One region of the Paraburkholderia sp. USG1 genome, then DNA from elsewhere that is predicted to be linked to it. Evidence: riboswitches for the same ligand, from Rfam matches in the RefSeq annotation. Region 1 holds a riboswitch; the other holds the start of a gene.
The links. A riboswitch is a leader RNA that binds a small molecule or an ion and turns the genes downstream of it on or off. The one in region 1 is predicted to bind glycine.

Region 1 (16,952 bases):
CATCGCGCTCGCCCGCGGCAAGCTCTTCATGCCGTTTCACAACCGTCGCTGGGACGGCGATTTTCTGACGGTGCGGGATCTGCTCGCGAGCGGGGAATTGGGACGGGTCACGCAATACGAATCGCATTTCGACCGTTTCCGGCCGGAGGTGCGGCAGCGCTGGCGCGAGGAAGCGTCGCGCGGCGGCGGCTTGCTGCTGGACCTCGGGCCGCATCTGGTCGACCAGGCGTTGGCGCTGTTCGGCACGCCGCAGAGCTTGCTGGCCACGGTGCGCACGCATCGCGACGAGGCCAGCGCGCCGGACTACGTGCATATCCAGCTCGGCTATGGCGAGTTCGAAGTCGTGTTGCACGCCAGCGCGTTGACTGCTCTGGTCGCGCCGCGATTCACGATTCACGGCACGCGCGGCAGCTACATGAAATATGGGCTCGACACGCAGGAAGACCAGTTGAAGGCCGGCCTGCGACCCGGCGACGAAGGCTTCGGCGCCGGCAATGCGGCAGGCGTGCTGCGCGTGCTGGAAGGCAATCAGGAAGTGGACCGCGAGCTGCCGACGCGTAATGGAAATTACGCGGGCTTCTATATCGCCGTGGCCGACGCCATCCAGAACGGCGTGAAGTTCCCGGTCAGCGCGCAGGATGCCGTCGATGTAATGACAATTATCGAACTCGCCGCCCGCAGTTCGGAAGAAGGCATCCGGCTGCCGTTTGAACGCGTTCGCTGACCCGTTTGCCTGCGCGTCGGCACGGCTTGTGTACCTAAAACCGCACTCGCCGCCCACGCCGCACAGGCCACAATCCTGACAGGCCCGAAAGGAACATAACGTTACAAATAAGGCCGTGTTCCCGGTCAGCGTGCTCCGGCAGTCAGCCGTTGCTTTCCGAGTAACAACACAAAACCACAATGACTTCCGGAGAGTTCATGCCCCGTTCCATCCGCGCGCTTGCCGCGTGCGCCCTGCTCAGTTCCCTCGCCGCCTGTGTGGTGACGCCTCAACCCGCGCCCGCCCCTCGTCCCAGCCCGCAACAGATCGCGGATCAGCGCCTGCGCCAGGTCGACGGCCGCATCGAGAATCTCGGCCGCCGTATCGATAACCGCGTGAATCAGGGCTATTACCCGCCGCCCCAAGGCGGCGCGCTGCATCATCGCCTCGACGTGATCCGTCAGGAAGCGCACGACATGGCCGCGCAACATGGCGGCGGCCTGTCCAGCGACGAACAGCGCGTGCTGAATCAGGAACTGGACAACGCGGCACACGCCATCGGCGAATAATCGCCGCGCGTTCGGGCTACGGAGCACCAAGAGAGCTGGCATCACAATGCGCGCTTTTTTGACGAACGCCAAAGCGCCGCGTCAGGTGCCATGCCACTCGCGGGCCTTTATTTGACAAGCCCCCGGCCCTCGCGTACATTCGCCGCACGCGTCGGGAGAGCGTGCTGGCCGCAGAAAACCGCAGGCCGCGCCGCCGAAGGGGCACACCCGCAAACTCTCAGGCAAAAGGACCGACCGCGTCGGAAAACCCGTGTTGAGGCAGCATCAAGGCACCGGTTTTTCGCACTCTGGAGAGCGGCAGTAGCCGTCTGCATCGCGCGTTTCGTATGCGTGCGAGCAGATTTGGCAGGCTGCCCACCGAAGGGGCGCGCGTTTCACCGTGGCGGATTCACGTTCGCACGGCAACGCAATCTCTCAGGTATCGAGGACAGAGGGGCCATGCAACAACGCATCGCTCGCAGCCGTCAGGCCGCGAGGCGTAGCGCCGCATGGCCTTTTTTGTTTCGCGAGATGCCCGAGGCCCCATGACCGAACTCAAACACACCCCGCTCAACGCCACCCATCGCGCGCTCAATGCCCGCATGGTCGATTTCGGTGGCTGGGACATGCCCGTCAACTACGGCTCGCAGATCGACGAACACCGCGCCGTGCGCACCGACGCCGGCATGTTCGACGTCTCGCACATGTGCGTCGTCGATTTCACCGGCGAGCGCGTGCGCGCCTTCTTCGAATATGCGCTGGCCAATAACGTCGCCAAGCTGCAAACGCCCGGCCGCGCGCTGTACTCCTGCCTGCTGAACCCGAACGGCGGCGTGATCGACGACCTGATCGTCTATTACTTCGGCGAAGATCACTTCCGCGTGGTCGTCAACGCCGGCACCGCCGACAAGGACATCGCCTGGTTCGGCCGGCTCAACGCCGAAGGCGGCTTCGGCCTGACCATCACGCCGCGCCGCGACTACGCGATCGTCGCCGTGCAAGGCCCGAACGCTCGCGAAAAAGTCTGGCAAACCGTGCCGGCTACGCGCGCCGCCACCGAGGCGTTGAAGCCCTTCAACGCCGCCCGTATCGCAGACACGCCGTTCGGCGAATTGACGGTCGCGCGCACGGGCTACACCGGCGAAGACGGCTTCGAAATCATCGTGCCGGCGAATCGCGTCGAAGCACTGTGGAACGCGCTACGCGCGCAAGGTGTGCGCCCGGCCGGCCTCGGTGCGCGCGACACGCTGCGCCTCGAAGCCGGCATGAACCTGTACGGCCAGGACATGGACGACAATGTCTCGCCGCTCGACGCCGGCCTCGCCTGGACGGTCGACCTCACCTCGCCGCGCGACTTCGTGGGCAAGAGCAAGCTGGAAGCGGACGGTTCGCAGGCCGCGTTCGTCGGCCTGATCCTGCTGAAGGACAACGGCAAGGCAGCAGGCGTGCTGCGTGCTCATCAGAAAGTCGTCACGCCGCAGGGCGAAGGCGAAATCACCAGCGGCACTTTTTCCCCGACCATGCAGGAATCGATCGCCTTTGCGCGCGTGCCGAAAGGCGTGCAGCCGGGCGACACCGTTCACGTTCAGATTCGTGACAAAAACGTTCCCGCAAGCGTGGTAAAACTGCCGTTCGTGCGCAACGGCAAAGTGCTCGCGGTTTAAGCAGACCGGCGCGTGCGCAAACCTTCACAAGAAAACGCCGGGCCGCCCCAAGTTTTCTTGTTCCCCCTCGGGGGGACCTGGCGCGAAGCGACAGGTTTGGGGGCCCTTTTAGTTACTACCGAATCACACCGCATAGGAGCATCCGATGAGCATTCCGGCCGATCTGAAATACACCGAATCGCACGAGTGGGTCCGTACCGAAGCGGACGGCACGCTGACGGTCGGCATCACCGACCACGCGCAGGAAGCGCTCGGCGATATCGTCTTCTTCGAAGTGCAGGAACTGGGCAAGACCGTGAGCGCGGGCGACACCGTCGCCGTGATCGAATCGGTCAAGGCCGCTTCAGATATCTACGCACCGGTCTCGGGCGAAATCATCGAAGCGAACACCGCCGTGGCCGATACGCCTGATTTGGTCAACAGCACGCCGTACGATAGCTGGCTCTTCAAGATCAAGCCGGCCGCGGACGCCGCGCTGGACCGCCTGATCGACGCCGACGCATACAGCAAGTCGATCGGCGCCTGATTCACCATTCGTTAAAGTCAAACCGTCAGGTGCGGCGCGTCCCTCGCGCAGAGACAGCCGCACCGCCAGGAACACCCATGAAGCTCGAACACCCGGATCGTCTGATGAACCGCACTCCTCTCTCGCTCGCCGCGCTCGAAGTGCATGACGCCTTCGCCGAACGGCACATCGGCCCGGATTCGGCCGACCAGCAAGCGATGCTCGAAGCCCTCGGCTTCGCGTCGCGCGCCGCGCTGATCGACGCCGTCATTCCGAAGACGATCCGCCGCACCGAACCGCTGCCGCTCGGCCCCTTCGCGCAACCGAAGAGCGAAGCCGAAGCGCTCGCCGTGTTGCGCGAACTCGCGGACAAGAACCAGGTGTTCCGCTCGTACATCGGGCAGGGCTATTACAACGCGCACACGCCGACGGTGATCCTGCGTAACGTGCTGGAAAATCCGGCGTGGTACACCGCGTACACGCCGTACCAGCCGGAAATTTCGCAAGGCCGTCTGGAAGCGCTGCTGAACTTCCAGCAGATGATCGTCGACCTGACGGGTCTCGCGATCTCGAATGCGTCGCTGCTCGACGAAGCCACGGCCGCGGCCGAGGCGATGACGCTGCTGCAACGCATCGGCAAGCCGAAGTCGAACGTGTTCTATGTGGCCGACGACGTGCTGCCGCAAACCATCGAAGTGGTGAAGACGCGCGCCACGCCGGTCGGCATCGAAGTGAAAGTGGGCCCGGCTGCGGAAGCGGCGAACGCGAACGCGTTCGGCGTGTTGCTGCAATACCCGGGCGTGAATGGCGACGTGCGCGACTACCGCGCCCTGGCCGAAGCCATCCACGCAGCGGGCGGCCACGTGGTGGTCGCCGCCGACCTGCTCGCGCTGACCGTCCTCACGCCGCCGGGCGAATGGGGCGCGGACGTGGCCGTCGGCAATACGCAGCGCTTCGGCGTGCCGGTCGGCTTCGGCGGCCCGCATGCGGCTTACCTCGCCGTGCGCGACGAATTCAAGCGCCAGATGCCGGGCCGCCTCGTCGGCGTGACCGTCGACGCGCAAGGCAACCCCGCGCTGCGTCTCGCGCTGCAGACGCGCGAGCAACATATCCGCCGCGAGAAGGCCACCTCGAACGTATGTACCGCGCAAGCGCTGCTCGCGATCATGGCCAGCATGTACGCCGTCTATCACGGCCCGCACGGCCTGAAGACGATCGCGCTGCGCGTGAACCGCATCGCCGCGTTGCTGGCGGAAGGCGCGAAGCAACTCGGTTACACGCTCGCCAACGAAACCTTCTTCGACACGCTCACGTTCGAATCCGGCACGCACACGCAAGCGCTGCACGACGCCGCGCTTGCGAAGCGCATCAACCTGCGCCGCGTGAGCGACACGCAAGTCGGCCTGTCGGTCGACGAAACCACCACGCGCCGCGACCTGGCCGATCTGCTCGAAGTGTTCGCGCAAGCCGCGGGCGCCAAAGACATCCCGCACGTCGACACGCTCGACGAAAAGGTGTCCGCGTCGAACATTGCATCGGTGCCGGCCGCGCTCGAACGCACCAGCGCGTATCTCACGCACCACGTGTTCAATCGTCATCATTCGGAAACGGAAATGCTGCGTTATCTGCGCAGCCTGTCGGACAAGGATCTCGCGCTCGACCGCTCGATGATCCCGCTCGGCTCGTGCACGATGAAGCTGAACGCGACCTCGGAAATGCTGCCGGTCACGTGGCCTGAATTCGGCCAGATCCATCCGTTCGCGCCGGCCGAGCAAACCGTCGGCTATCGCGAAATGATCGATCAGCTCGAAGCGATGCTGGTCGCGGCCACCGGCTACGCAGCCGTGTCGCTGCAGCCGAACGCTGGCTCGCAAGGCGAGTACGCGGGCCTGTTGATCATTCACGCGTATCACGCGTCGCGCGGCGAAGCGCATCGCAATGTCTGCCTGATTCCCGCTTCGGCGCACGGCACGAACCCGGCGTCGGCACACATGGCCGGCATGCAGGTGGTCGTGGTGGCGTGCGACGCGCAAGGCAACGTCGATATCGAAGACCTGAAGAAAAAGGCCGAACAGCACGCCGACAAACTCGCGGCGATCATGATCACGTATCCGTCCACGCACGGTGTGTTCGAGCAGAACGTGCGCGAAATCTGCGAGATCGTGCACGCGCACGGCGGTCAGGTGTATGTGGACGGCGCGAACATGAACGCGATGGTCGGCCTGACCGCGCCGGGCCAGTTCGGCGGCGACGTGTCGCACCTGAATCTGCACAAGACGTTCTGCATTCCGCACGGCGGCGGCGGACCGGGCGTCGGTCCGGTTGCGGTCGGCGCGCATCTCGCGCAGTTCCTGCCGAATCAGGTTTCGTCGGGCTATGAACGCGCGCCGAACGGCATTGGCGCCGTGTCCGGCGCACCGTACGGTTCGGCGTCGATCCTGCCGATCTCGTGGATGTATATCGCGATGATGGGCGCGAAAAACCTCACCGCTGCGACCGAAACCGCGATCCTCAACGCGAACTACGTCGCGAAGAAACTCGCGCCGCACTATCCGGTGCTGTATTCGGGTCCGGGCGGACTGGTCGCGCACGAGTGCATTCTCGATCTGCGTCCAATCAAGGAAACCAGCGGCATTACCGTGGACGACGTCGCCAAGCGTCTTGCCGACTACGGCTTCCATGCGCCGACCATGAGCTTCCCGGTGCCGGGCACGCTGATGGTCGAGCCGACCGAATCGGAATCGAAAGAAGAGCTCGACCGTTTCATCGAAGCGATGATCGCGATCCGCGAGGAAATCCGTGCAGTCGAAGAAGGCCGCTCGGACCGCGAAGACAATCCGCTCAAGCATGCGCCGCACACTGCGGCAGTGGTCATCGCGAATGACTGGAAGCATGCGTATGCGCGTGAAACCGCGGCGTATCCGCTGCCCACGCTGATCGCGAAAAAATACTGGCCGCCGGTCGGCCGCGCGGACAATGTGTACGGCGACCGCAATCTGTTCTGCTCCTGCGTGCCGATCGCCGATTACGAGTAGGCGCGATCGCCGCCGCGCATCGCCTACTGTCTCGAAAAGAGGCGGTGAGGCGGTGCGCGGTTCTCTCCTCAGTTCTCTGTCACTCCTGGCCGCAAACGGCTAACATCACACACCGAATCAGCCTAACGAGGAGTTTCGCATGGCGCGAAAGGTGCGATTGATGCAAAGCCGGACCGAAGCAAGGCGAGCCCGGACGTGGCGACAGGCCTGCACACTGCTGTTGGCTGGCGCAGCCGTGCTGCTGCCGCTGCGACAAGCGCAGGCCGCGATGAATTTTTGTGCGGCACCCGCACTGCAAACCAGCGAACGCACGAACGCCGATCCCGGCGTGAAAGCACTGGTCAGCAACGTGCAGGCGCATCTGAACGACCAGCCGCATGCGCTGGCGAAACTGCATACCGAAGGCACGCTGCCGCACGAAGGCATTTACGACCAGAGCGTGGAAGCGGAGAAAGATCTCGACCTGTTGCGCGACGCCGCGCTCGCCTGGCGCGCCACCAGCGACGACCGGTATCTCAAGCTCGTCGACCGCTTGCTGTTCGCGTGGGTCACCACGTATCAACCGAGCTTCAATCCTATCGACGAAACCCGTTTCGAAGGACTGATTCTCGCGTACGACATGACCGCGAGCGCGTTGCCGGTGAGAACGCGCAATGCATCCATGGCGTTTCTCACGAAACTCGCGAACGGCTACATCGGCCAGATCGACGCGCAGCCGCGGCCGCTCAAAGGCACGTTCAGAAACAACTGGCAGAGCCATCGGGTCAAACTGATCGCGATGGCCGCGTTCACGCTCGATAACCGCAAAATGATCAACGCGGCGCAGCGTTTGTTCGTCGAGCATATCGGCGACAACATCGAGCCGGATGGTTCGACTATCGATTTCAGCGAACGCGACGCGCTGCATTACGTCACCTACGATCTGCAGCCGCTCGTGACAGCTGCGCTGGCCGCGCGCCGCCATAACCGCAACTGGCTGCCGGAGAAAGGCGCAGATGGCGCCTCGCTGGAAGCCGCGCTCAACTGGCTGGCGCCGTACGCGGCCGGCAACAAGACCCACGAAGAGTTCGTGCATTCGAGCGTTCCGTTCGACGCAAAACGTCGCGAGGCCGGCTTGCCCGGCTATTCGGGTCAGTGGGATCCGAAGAACGCGACGGAACTGTTTCACCTGGCGGCGCGCCTCGACGGGCGCTATACGCCGATCGCGCTACAGCTCGCACCCACGCCGCCTGCCTGGCTCGCCGTGTGTCTGCCTCTGCCGGCGCGATGAACCAACTATCTATCAGCAGGGAGCAGTAAATGGCAGTCAGCGTGTTCGACCTCTTCAAAATCGGCATTGGTCCGTCCAGCTCGCATACGGTCGGGCCGATGCGCGCGGCGCTGATGTTCGCTCAAGGGCTCGAACGCGATGGGCTGCTCGCTGCGACCGCATCGGTGAAGGTGGAGCTGTATGGCTCGCTCGGCGCGACGGGCAAGGGGCACGGTACCGATCGCGGTGTGATGCTGGGCCTGATGGGCGACGCGCCCGACACAGTGAACCCGGACACGATCGCTGAGCGGCTGGAAGGCGTGCGTGTGTCCCGCAAGCTGGCACTGCTTGGCACGCACGAGGTGCCATTCGTGCAGAAAGATCAGATTGCGTTCTATCGTCAGGCGCTGCCCGAGCATCCGAACGGTCTCAAGCTGCGCGCTTACGACGCGCAGGGTGAGACGTTGCGCGAGTCGACCTATCTGTCGGTGGGCGGCGGTTTCGTGGTGACGGCGGGCGCGCCGAACACGAAGGTGCTGAGCGCCGTCGATCAATTGCCGCACTCGTTTCGCAGCGGCAACGAGTTGCTCGCGCTGTGCGAATCGACCGGCAAGAGCATCGCCCAGTTGATGTGGGAAAACGAGCGCGTCTGGCATACGGAAGAAGAAACGCGCTCCGGCCTGCTGAAAATCTGGGACGTGATGCAATCGTGTGTCGCACGCGGTTGCGGCATCAACAATCCGGACGCCGACGGCAACCTACCCGGCCCTTTCCAGGTGAAGCGCCGTGCGCCGCAGCTATATCGTGCGCTGTCGGGCAATCCTGAACTGGCGCTGCGCGATCCGCTTTCGATGGTCGACTGGATCAATCTCTATGCGATCGCCGTCAACGAAGAAAACGCCGCCGGCGGCCGCGTGGTCACGGCGCCGACCAACGGCGCGGCCGGCATCATCCCGGCAGTGCTGCATTACTACACGCGCTTCATGCCGGGCTCGAATCAGCAAGGCGTGATCGACTTCCTGATGACCGCTGCGGCGATCGGCATTCTGTACAAGTTGAACGCGTCGATTTCCGGCGCCGAAGTGGGCTGCCAGGGCGAAGTGGGCGTCGCCTGTTCGATGGCGGCGGGCGCGCTCGCCGCAGTCATGGGCGGCACGCCGCGGCAGGTCGAGAACGCCGCGGAAATCGGCATGGAACACAACCTCGGTCTCACGTGCGATCCGGTCGGCGGCATGGTGCAGATTCCGTGTATCGAGCGCAATGCGATGGCGTCGGTGAAGGCGGTCAATGCGGCACGCATGGCATTGCGAGGCGATGGCAGTCATTATGTGTCGCTCGACTCGGTGATCAAAACCATGCGCGAAACCGGCGCGGATATGAAGACCAAGTACAAGGAAACGTCGCGCGGCGGGTTGGCGGTGAATATCGTCGAGTGTTGAGTTCTGCACTTCATTGCGTATGACGACAATCACGCGGGCTCTCGGGCCCGCGTTTTTATTTGCGCGCCACACTGTGCGCGAGCGCCGCGGTTGCGCTGCGCCGTGACAGCGCAGGCGCTGCCGGCGTAAGCTGTCGAAGCGCCCCATCGGCCGGCGTCCGGTCGATGCTTGCATTCTCACATCGCACTCATGCACTGCCTGGAGGCTTCATCGCAATGTCGCAGCCGAATGCTCCCGTTTCTGTTTCCGGTTCCACCGCCGCTCAAACCACCGGCGCGCGTCTCGTCGTCGATGCTTTGCTGACGCACGGTGTCGAACGTGTTTTCTGCGTGCCCGGCGAGAGTTTTCTCGCCGTGCTCGATTCGCTGCACGATGAAACCGAACACATCCAGACCATTGTTTGTCGTCATGAAGCGGCCGCGGCGAATATGGCGGAGGCCGTCGGCAAATTGACCGGACGGCCGGTGTCGCGATCGTCACGCGCGGCCCCGGCGCCACGCATGCGTCGATCGGCGTACACACCGCGTTTCAGGATTCCACGCCGATGATTTTGCTGATCGGCCAATGCGCACGCGAGCATCTCGATCGCGAGGCCTTCCAGGAAATCGACTACCGGCGCATGTTCGGTCAGATTGCGAAATGGGTCGCGCAAATCGACGATCCCAAACGCATTCCCGAATATCTGAGCCACGCATTTCACACGGCGACATCCGGACGGCCTGGACCCGTCGTGTTGTCGTTGCCGGAAGACGTGTTGAGCGACGTATGCGACGCCGTGGCCGGCGCGCCGGCGTATCAGCGCATTGCGGCGTCACCTTCTGCGGCACAGATCGAGAAGTTGCGTGGCTTGCTCGAAGGCGCGCAACGGCCGATGGTGATCGCGGGCGGCAGCGGCTGGACGCCTGCTGCGTGCGCGGACTTTCAACGCTTCGTCGAGAACTGGCAACTGCCGGTCGGCCTCGCGTTCCGCTTTCAGGACACGCTCGATAACGAGCATCCGAACTATGCCGGCGACGTCGGCCTTGGTATCAATCCGGCGCTGGCGCAACGTATCCGCGAAGCCGACCTGTTGCTCGCAATCGGGCCGCGCCTGGGCGAAGCGACGACCAACGGCTACACGCTGCTCGACATTCCGAAGACCAGGCAAACACTAGTGCATGTGCATCAAGGCGCGGAGGAATTGGGTCGGGTGTATGCGGCGGATCTGCCGATCGTCTCCGGCATGCCGGAGCTCGCAGTGCTGCTTGCGGCGTTGAAGCCTTCGTCCGGCAAACTCGCCTGGTCGGGCGCGGCAGACGAGGCGCATCGCGCGTATCTCGACTGGCGCAAACCGCGCCAGATTCCGGGCGACGTGCAGATGGGCGAAGTGATCCAGCAGTTGCGCGCGCATCTACCGGACGACGCGATTCTCACCAACGGCGCGGGCAATTACGCGACGTGGCTGCATCGGCACTTCTCGTATCGCCATTACCGTTCGCAGCTCGCGCCGACGAGCGGCGCGATGGGTTATGGCGTGCCGGCGGCGATCGCGGCGAAGTCGATGTATCCGCAACGCGCGGTCGTCGCGCTGGCCGGCGACGGCTGCTTCATGATGTCCGCGCAAGAACTCGCAACCGCGATGCAGTACGACCTGCACGTGCTTTTCATCGTGGTAAATAACAGCCAGTTCGGCACGATCCGTATGCATCAGGAGCGGCATTATCCGGGTCGCGTGCACGGCACCGGACTCACGAATCCGGATTTCGCGGCGTTCGCGCGTTCGTTCGGCGCGCATGGCGAGACGGTGGAGCGGACCGAAGATTTTCTGCCTGCGCTGAAGCGTTCGATGGAGGCGAAGCGCGCGGCGGTGATCGAGATTCGCATGCCGCAGGAAGCAAGCACGCCGGGCGCGACGTTGGAACAGATTCGCGAGCAGGGGAGAAAGATGCGCGGAGAGTAAACGAGTCTTCGCGTGATTGCCGCGTGTATCGAAGCGGCAAATAAAAAGCCCTGCGGTTAGATAACCACAGGGCTTTTTTGCACCGGCTGCCGCGTCATATCATCACGCGGCAGCCGGATACTCGAGCAGGAAAGCGCCTTACTTCCCACCCACGCTTTGCAGCGTCGTCCACTTGCCGTCGACAACCTTGTACAGCGTAATACCGCCGTTCTTCAGGTCGCCCTTGCTGTCGTACGCGAGATTCGCCGACGTCACTGCCGGCATCGAGGTCTTCGCGAGCATCGGCAGGTACTTGGCCGGATCGGTCGAGTTCGCCTTCTTCATTGCGTCGAACATGGCCATTGCGCCGTCGTAAGCGTACGGCGAGTATGTTTGCACGTCTTCGTTGAAACGCTTCTTGTACTTCGCGACATAGTCCTTGCCGCCCGGCATTTCTTCCAGCGGCAGGCCGGCGAGCGACGCCACCGTGCCGTTCGCAGCATCACCCGCGATCTGGATGAACGTCGGCGTGTGGACCATTTCGCCGCCCATCAGCGGCGCCTTGATGCCCAGTGCCTTCATCTGCTTGACCATCGGTGCCGCTTGCGAATCCGCGCCGCCGTAATAGATCAGGTCCGGTTGAACAGCCTTCAGCTTGGTCAGGATCGACTTGAAGTCGACAGCCTTGTCGTTCGTATATTCACGATCGACGATCTGGCCGCCCGCTGCCTTCGCTGCCTTTTCGAACTGATCGGCCAGACCCTGGCCGTAGGCCGTGCGGTCGTCGACGATCACGATCTTCTTCATGCCCAGGGTCTTCACCGCAAACGTGCCGGCAACCGAACCTTGCTGCGTGTCGGACGTCATCATGCGGAACGTCGTCTTGAAGCCTTGTTGCGTGTATTCCGGCGCCGTCGCCATTGCGATTTCGGGGATGCCCGCGTTCGCGTAAATGCGCGAAGCCGGAATCGTGGTGCCCGAGTTGAAGTGGCCGAGCATGCCCTTGATGCCGTCATCCACCAGCTTTTGCGCAACGGTCGTACCGGTGCGCGGGTCGGCCTGGTCGTCGGCCGAGTCCAGCACGAAGCGAACCTGCTTGCCGCCGATCACCGGCTTGGTCGCGTTCATGTCTTCCACTGCCAGCGTAATACCGTTCTGGAAGTCCTTGCCGTAGTGCGCCTGCGCGCCTGTCATCGGGCCGGCAAAGCCGACCTTCACATCTTCCGTCGATTGAGCGTTGGCCGTCCCCGCCAGCGACATCGCCGCAACCAGTGCAGCGCCTGCCAGCTGTTTCATCTTGTGTTGCATAGCTTCTCCTTGGTACCAGGTGTGGATGGAGCGGTTTCGGGGTCGCCGTACCGCTTCCGTTTTTTTGAGTGATCAGAGAGGTTCGCTCAACCGATCGTCATCAAATTCGCATTACCGCCTGCAGCTGCCGTATTCACACTGACCGAGCGTTCCGTCAACAGACGCTCGAGCGCGTAGTCCTCGTCGCCGCTTTCCAGCGCGCGTGCCGCGACGCCCTGCACCGACACGATCGGGCCCGGACGCTTCGCGACTTCCTTCACCAGCGCCAGCAGTTCGTCGCTATCGCCTTCGAACAGCACGGCGTCGAACGGTGTATCGGCGCTCTTCTTCACGCTTGCGTGCGACTTCAGCGAGGCGGGCAACTGCGACACCAATTGTTCACCCGCCGCGCCTTCGAACAACGCGCGATTGCCCGTAGCCAGCGCCGCGGCAAACTGCACGCGCGCACCGCTTGCCGTCGACGCGATACACAGCACCGTGCCGCGCGCGCCCAGCGTGTACGTGTTGCGCTCGCCGGTCGGTCCCGACAATACCGCCGTGGCGCCTGCCGGCACATGCGACAGATAGCCGTCGCAGCGCGCGGCCAGTTGCGGCTCGCGTTCGGTAATCAGCCAGTCGCGGTAAGCCGTCAATGCAGCGGACGGATTGTCGCCGTTTTCGGCCGCGCGCGGAACATCCACGACCAATGCCTGCGCGAGCGACTTCGGCAAACCGGCCGGACGCGTGGCGAGGAGCCGCTGGAGATACAGCGCGCCGCCCGCTTTCGGACCTGTGCCCGACAAACCTTCGCCACCGAACGGCTGCACGCCGACCACAGCGCCGATCACGTTACGGTTCACGTAGATGTTGCCCACGTGTGCGCGGCTGATCACATGCGCGATCGTTTCGTCGATACGCGTATGGATGCCGAGCGTCAGACCGTAACCGGTCGCGCGGATCTGCTCGAGCAATTTGTCCAACTGGCTGCGGCGATAACGCACCACGTGGAGCACCGGGCCGAACACTTCACGCTTCAGTTCGTCGATGCTGTCGAGTTCGATCAGCGTCGGCGCAACGAAGGTGCCTTGCGCGCAACCGTCCGGCATCGGCAGTTGCTCGACCTTGCGGCCCTTCTCGCGCATCGCCGCGACGTGCGCGTCGATACCGCGCTTCGCGTCGAGGTCGATCACCGGACCGACGTCGATCGACAGGCGGTCCGGATTGCCCACGGCCAGTTCGCGCATCGCGCCCGTCAGCATCTCCAGCGTGCGGTCCGCGACATCGTCCTGCAGACAAAGAACGCGCAGCGCGGAACACCGTTGACCGGCGGAATCGAACGACGATTGCAACACGTCCGCCACCACCTGTTCGGCAAGTGCCGACGAATCGACGATCATCGCGTTCTGGCCGCCCGTTTCGGCGATCAGCGGAATCGGCTTGCCGTCCGGATCGAGGCGGCTCGATAGCGTCTTGTTGATCAGGCGCGCGACTTCGGTCGAACCGGTGAACATCACCGCGCGGGTGCGCGGATCGGCCACCAATGCGGCGCCGACCGTTTCACCGTTGCCGGGCAGCAGTTGCACCGCGCCCGCCGGCACGCCGGCTTCGCGCAGAATACGCACGGCTTGCGCGGCGATCAGCGGCGTCTGTTCAGCCGGCTTCGCGAGCACCGTGTTGCCGGCTGCAAGCGCCGCGGCCACCTGGCCCATGAAAATCGCCAGCGGGAAATTCCACGGGCTGATACACACCACCGGGCCAAGCGGACGATGCGTGTCGTTGGAGAACTCCTCGCGAATCTGCGTGGAGTAGTAACGCAGGAAGTCGATCGCTTCGCGGATTTCCGCGACGGCGTTGGCCAGCGACTTGCCGGCTTCGCGCACCACGAGGCCCATCAGCGTATGCATCTGCGCTTCGAGCAGATCGGCGGCACGCGCGAGGCAATCGGCGCGCGCATCGACCGGCGTGGCTTGCCAGATCGGCGCGGCGGCCACCGCGTGTGCCAAAGCGGCGCCCACGTGCTCCGGCGTCGCTTCGACGACCGTGCCGACGAGGTCGCGATGGTCGGCCGGATTGCGCACGTCGCGCGCGAGGCCTACGGCGATTTCGTTGTCTTCGAGCATCGGCGCGGCGCGCCACGGATGGTGCGCGCTCGCCAGCAGCGCCGACGACAGCGACGCCAGACGGTGCTCGTTCGACAGGTCGAGACCCATCGAATTGAGGCGCTCCGAACCGTACAGATGGCGCGGCAGCGGAATCTTCGCGTGCGGCGCGCCGAGCGGGACGATCTTCGAGGCTTCGTCGACCGGGTCGGCTATCAGATCCTTGATCGCGACGGTTTCATCGGCAATACGATTCACGAATGACGTGTTCGCGCCGTTTTCCAGCAGACGACGCACGAGGTACGCGAGCAGCGTTTCGTGCGTGCCGACCGGCGCGTACACGCGGCACGGACGGTTCAGCTTGTCGCGGCCGGTGACTTCTTCGTACAGCGGTTCGCCCATGCCGTGCAGGCACTGGAACTCGTACTGGCCGGGATAGTAGTTGTTGCCCGCGAGGTGATAGATCGCCGACAGCGTGTGCGCGTTGTGCGTGGCGAATTGCGGATAGACCGCGTCGGGCGCGCTGAGCAGCTTCTTCGCGCAGGCGAGGTACGACACGTCCGTATAGATCTTGCGCGTGTAGACCGGATAGCCTTCCAGTCCGTCCACTTGCGCGCGCTTGATTTCCGTGTCCCAGTACGCGCCCTTCACGAGGCGCACCATGATGCGGTGACGGCTGCGGCGCGCCAGATCGATCAGGTATTCAATCACGAACGGGCAGCGCTTCTGATACGCCTGCACCACGAAGCCGATACCGTTCCAGCCGGCCAGCTCCGGATCGAAGCACAGCGCTTCGAGCAGATCGAGCGAGATTTCGAGGCGATCGGCTTCTTCGGCGTCGATGTTCAGGCCGATATCGTAGCGGCGCGCCAGGATCGCGAGCGAGCGCACGCGCGGCAGCAGTTCGCTCATCGTGCGTTCCTGCTGCGAACGCGAGTAGCGTGCGTGCAGCGCGGAGAGCTTGATCGAGATGCCCGGGCCTTCGTAGATGCCACGGCCGCCGGCGGCCTTGCCGATCGCATGAATCGCCTGTTCGTACGACGCGTAGTAGCGCTGTGCGTCGGCTTCGGTTGTGGCTGCTTCGCCGAGCATGTCGTACGAGTAGCGGAAGCCACGTGCTTCGTATTTGCGGCTGTTGGCGAGCGCCTCGGAGATGTTCTCACCCGTGACGAACTGCTCGCCCATCAGGCGCATCGCCATGTCCACGCCCTTGCGGATCAGCGGCTCGCCGCCTTTGCCGATCAAACGTGTGAGCGCCGACGAGAGGCTCGTTTCACTATTGGTCGTCACCAGCTTGCCGGTGATCATCAATCCCCAGGTCGCGGCGTTGACAAACATCGACGGCGCCTGACCGACGTGCGATTTCCAGTCGCCCTTGCTGATCTTGTCGCGGATCAGCGCGTCGCGCGTGGCGCGGTCGGGAATGCGCAGCAGCGCTTCGGCGAGACACATCAGCGCCACGCCTTCCTGGCTCGACAGCGAGAATTCGTGGATCAGCCCTTCGACGCCACCGCCCTTGCTCTTGGTGCGCAGCGTTTCGACCAGCTTGCCGGCCATCGTCTGCACGTCGCCCGCGAGGTTGGCCGGCAAACGCGCCTGACCGAGCAGGAACGGCAAACATTCCGGCTCCGGACGACGGTAAGCGGCCGTGATCGCGGCACGCAGCACCGATTGCGGTTGCACGTTTTGTGCGAAATCGAGGAATGGGTGCGACGCACCGTCTTCCTCGTGTTCGACCGCGGCGCCCTCGGTCAGATCGGCCGAGCCCGCCACACCCGACAGCTCGGGCGGCAATTGGCCGTGCTCGATCTTTTCGAGGTACGCGAAGATGGCCTGCTTGATGAGCCAGTGCGGAGTGCGTTCGAGACGAGTGGCGGCATCTTTCAGCCGGGTACGCAGGAGGTCGTCGACCTTGACGCCAAGGGTGGTGCTAGCCATGTTTCCTTCTTCGGATACCAGACGAATGCGCTGGCAAAAGACTAAAAGTTGGGCGAATCGTACGCTTCCCAATAAAAAGGTGCAACCACGTCAGATGCATGGTTGCACCCTACCTGGAGCCCTGTGCGACGGGGGTTTGCGCGCTGTCGCGGTGCGCGTTGGGACGGCGGTTACGATTAGTACTTTCCCTGGCGTGATTCTTTTTGCTTTTACCCTTATCAGAACGGGTTGGCGCGCCGTTATACGGAACATAGCGCGCGCGGCCTCCCTGGCACGCACAAAAAGAACGGTACGGGGTTTTGAGGACAGGCGAAATGGAAAAATGGCTGGTGGTATTGGGCATCTGGGCAATGTGCGCGACTTGCGCGGTGCTGTTCATCCGCGGCGCGACGAGCGGCCCCGGCCGGCGCGAGCCCGTCAAGGAACGCACACCTGCAGCGTCGCGCGCATCGGCGGGCGACGCGCGGACTGCTTTGAACGATTGAATAATGGTGTCCGGCGTGTCGTGCCGGAGTTAGCGAGGCCAGTCTCTGGCTGACACGCTCCGGTTGACCCAGCAGCGGGAAG
Region 2 (3,920 bases), on a different contig from region 1:
GTCACGAGCGGCCTGCAACTGGTGGTGCTGCGCTTTCTGATGGGGCTCGCGCTGGCCGGCCTGTTGCCGTGCATTACGAGCGTGATCCGCCATAACGTGCCCGACCGTTCCGCCGGCTATATCCTCGGCTACGCGACTTCGGCGAATTACGCGGGACAGGTCACAGGGCCGCTCGCGGGCGGCTTTGTCGGGGCGCACTTCGGCATGCAGTCGGTGTTTCTCATCACCAGCGCGTTGATGCTATGCGGGGCGCTGTTCAACGGCTGGGTGTTCAGAGGTTCGGGTTCCGGTTCGGGCTCGGGCTCCGCTTCGGCGCGCGGCGGATAACGCGCCGCAAAAAATCAGCGGCGCGAATCGAGCGCAATGCGCACCGCGAGTCCGGCAAGCACGGTGCCCATCAACCAGCGCTGCACCAGCAGCCACACCGGGCGCCCGGCGAGAAACACGGCAATCGAGCCCGCCATGCTCGCGATCAACGCATTGACGGTCACGCTGATAACGATCTGCACGCAGCCCAGCGCGATCGATTGCGAAAGCACGCTGCCGTGTCCCGGCGAAATGAACTGCGGCAACAGCGACAGGTACATCACCGCGATCTTCGGGTTCGCGAGATTGGTGACGAGCCCCATCGTGAAGAGCTTGCGGCGGCTGTCGTGCGGCAGGTCGCGCACCTGGAACGGCGAGCGGCCACCCGGCTTGACCGCTTGCCATGCCAGATACAGCAGATAGAGCGCGCCGCAGAAACGCAATGCGTCGTACGCGTACGGCACAGTCAACAGCAGCGCGGTAATGCCGAATGCGGCGCAGAACATGTAGAACACGTAGCCGAGCGCGACGCCGCCAAGCGAAACGAGACCCGCGCGGCGCCCCTGGCAGAGCGATCGCGAGATCAGATAGATCATGTTCGGCCCGGGCGTGAGCACCATGCCGAGCGAGACCAGACCGAAGGCGAGCAACGTTGTGAGGGCGGGCACGGCATTCTCCTTTGCGAATGAAAGTCGGATAGTGCCGCCAAATATAGCCGATGCGGGCGCTTTCAGCCCCACAGCCGGCTTGAAAGATTCGCATCGGAGTAGAAACCGCATTCATCTTCAGACGTGCCGTTTCAGACCGCTACTCGCACGGTGCATTGCAGGAAACACTTGCGGCGAATTATTTTGACCGGTATTGTCGAGCCGTTCTGCAATGCAGCGCGGGAGAGATCGTCAGATGTTCGTGACGACGCCGACGGAGCAACCGCCCCGGAAACTCTCAGGCAAAAGGACCGCGCAGCAGGAACATCTGGAGAGCGGCGCATCGGCATAGCCTGTGCGCCCACCGAAGGGGATTCCCCGCACACGGCTCGCATCGGGCCGGCCGCTGCGGAGAAGAAACTCTCAGGTACATGGACAGATGGGGCATCAGCGCCGGTTTCGACACGAAATCGACACCGGTGATGCTCAACTACTCTGGACCATGTCATGTCACGAATCGCCATTATCGGCGCCGGCATTACCGGCGTCACGACCGCTCACGCCCTCGCCCAGCGCGGCCACCACGTTACTGTCTTCGAGCGCCATCGCTATGCGGCAATGGAGACCTCGTTCGCCAACGGCGGCCAGTTGTCCGCCAGCAATGCCGAAGTCTGGAACAGCGCCGCCACCGTCATGAAAGGACTGCGCTGGATGCTCACGCGCGACGCCCCGCTGCTGCTCAATCCCGCGCCCACCTGGCACAAATACTCGTGGATGGGCGAATTTCTGCGGCAGATTCCGCACTACCGGGCGAACACGGTCGAAACCGTGCGGCTCGCGATTGCCGCGCGCGAGCATCTGTTTTCGATTGCCGAGACCGAGGGCATCGACTTCGATCTGGAGCGGCGCGGCATTCTGCACATCTACAAGACCCGCAAGGAATTCGACGCTGCGAGCAAGGTGAACGAACTGTTGCGCGAAGGCGGACTCGACCGCAACCCGGTCACGGCGGGCGAGTTGCATGGCATCGAACCCACGCTGCATGGCGATTTCTACGGCGGATTTTTCACGCCGTCCGATTCGACCGGCGATATTCACAAGTTCACGCGCGGTCTCGCTCAGGCGTGCGTGCGGCACGGCGTCGAGTTTCACTACGACGCGGAGATCACGTCGATCGAGCAGCCTGGCGAGGGCCGCTTTTCGCTGGCGGTCAATCTCGAAGGCGAATCGCAGCGGTTTGCGTTCGAGCGGGTCGTCGTGTGCGCCGGCGTGAAGAGCCGAGATTTTGCGGCCATGTTGGGCGACCACGTGAACATCTACCCGGTGAAAGGCTATTCGATCACCGTCTGTCTCGACGACGAGATCAGCCAGCAGCGTGCCCCCTGGGTGAGTCTGCTCGACGATAGCGCGAAGATCGTCACGAGCCGGTTGGGCATGGATCGCTTTCGCGTGGCCGGCACGGCCGAGATCAACGGCTTCAACCGCGATATCCGTTCGGACCGGATTGCGCCGCTAGTGGACTGGACCCGGCGTTATTTCCCCGAGGTGTCGACCTCGCGCGTGGTCCCTTGGGCGGGCTTGCGGCCGATGCTGCCGAGCATGTTGCCCAAGGTAGGCCGAGGAAAGCGGCGTGGCGTGTTCTACAACACCGGGCATGGGCATCTGGGCTGGACGTTGTCGGCCGCGACGGCGCAGGCGCTGGCGGGCGCGATCCGGTAGGCTTGCGGCGGGATTTTTTTGCCGACGGCGGCGGATTGTATTGATCTCACCGCCGTCATCCAATGCGAGCAAAATCCGCCACTTCTGCTAGTGTTCTCCCATCCGTATCACTTCCGTGGAGAACGCATGCCACACGGTCGCGCCGCGAAACACCAGGCGGACAGCGCACGCCTGAGCGATGCACAGATCGCCGCGGAGGCGACGCAGCGTCTCGCCTGGGACGCCGCGGTCCCTGAACACGCCGTAAAGGTTCACGTCTCGCGCGGCCGCATCACGCTACGCGGCGAACTGCAGCGCGATCAGCAACGCACCGCCGCACTCGAAGACGTGACCCGCCTGTTCGGCGTAACCGGCGTTTCGGATCACACCGTCGTCAAGCCCAAATGAAGTCAGGCTGCATCCGTTTGCCGCAACAGCGTGCGGCAATGCCTCGCGATCTGCTTTTCCTCTTCCGTGTGAATCGCCCTCACCTTGCCCGCCGGATCGCCTTCCGTTAGCCCCATGAAAGCGAGCCCGTCGCACACGCGCCGCCGGATCTCCTGGCTGTGTTCGCCGATGCCGCCGGTAAATACCAGCAAATCGATTCCGCCCAGCAGCGCCGCATAGCCGCCGATCGTCTTGCGCACCGCTGTGGCAAATGCATCGAGCGCCAGCGACGCATTTGTATCGCCCGCCGCGGCGCGTTTTTCGAGCGCCTGCATATCGCTCTCGCCATCCGCGTAGCCGGCGAGGCCGCTCTCGCGATTGAGCAGCGTCTCCAACGCGCCCGCATCGAGCTTTTCCACGCGCATCAGATACAGCAGCACACCGGGGTCGAGATCGCCGCTGCGTGTGCCCATCGGCACGCCGCCGGTCGGGGTCAGCCCCATCGACGTATCGACCGATTGGCCGTCGCGTAGCGCGCATACGCTCGACCCGTTGCCGAGGTGCGCGAACACCGCGCGCGCCGGCAAGTCGGCGCCGAGCCGCGTCACCAGCGATTCGTATGAGAGCCCGTGAAAACCGTAGCGCATCACGCCGGCCTCCACATAGCGGCGCGGCAACGCAAGCTGCGCCGCACGCGGCGGCAGCGTGGCATGAAACGCCGTATCGAAGCAGGCAAAATGCGGCGCGTCGGCGAAAATGGTCTCTGCCTCGTCGATCAGCGCAAGCGCGGGGGGAATATGCAGCGGCGCAAAGTGCACGGCGTCCTGCAACTGACGGCGCACCCCGGCGGTAATCCGCTGATGCGCGCGCAGACGCGGTCCG

Region 2: linked by a shared signal. The riboswitch ahead of NE850_RS06695 (D-amino acid dehydrogenase) and the one ahead of gcvT (glycine cleavage system aminomethyltransferase GcvT) in region 1 are both predicted to bind glycine.

What each region holds. Positions count from the first base shown of each region.
Region 1 is NZ_JAMWXW010000010.1:166,708-183,659, forward strand. Features, by position in the region: gene NE850_RS15780 (oxidoreductase) at 1-724, shown strand, start outside; gene NE850_RS15785 (hypothetical protein) at 922-1,272, shown strand; glycine riboswitch at 1,415-1,516, shown strand; glycine riboswitch at 1,550-1,713, shown strand; gene gcvT (glycine cleavage system aminomethyltransferase GcvT) at 1,797-2,915, shown strand; gene gcvH (glycine cleavage system protein GcvH) at 3,061-3,441, shown strand; gene gcvP (aminomethyl-transferring glycine dehydrogenase) at 3,519-6,455, shown strand; gene NE850_RS15805 (alginate lyase family protein) at 6,595-7,725, shown strand; gene NE850_RS15810 (L-serine ammonia-lyase) at 7,755-9,143, shown strand; gene NE850_RS15815 (hypothetical protein) at 9,320-9,529, opposite strand; partial or broken gene NE850_RS15820 (thiamine pyrophosphate-binding protein) at 9,473-11,082, shown strand; gene NE850_RS15825 (branched-chain amino acid ABC transporter substrate-binding protein) at 11,221-12,369, opposite strand; gene putA (trifunctional transcriptional regulator/proline dehydrogenase/L-glutamate gamma-semialdehyde dehydrogenase) at 12,456-16,385, opposite strand; gene NE850_RS15835 (hypothetical protein) at 16,700-16,870, shown strand.
Region 2 is NZ_JAMWXW010000004.1:52,861-56,780, reverse strand. Features, by position in the region: gene NE850_RS06705 (MFS transporter) at 1-327, shown strand, start outside; gene NE850_RS06700 (LysE family translocator) at 342-974, opposite strand; glycine riboswitch at 1,184-1,277, shown strand; gene NE850_RS06695 (D-amino acid dehydrogenase) at 1,461-2,672, shown strand; gene NE850_RS06690 (BON domain-containing protein) at 2,799-3,059, shown strand; gene NE850_RS06685 (acetate/propionate family kinase) at 3,062-3,920, opposite strand, start outside.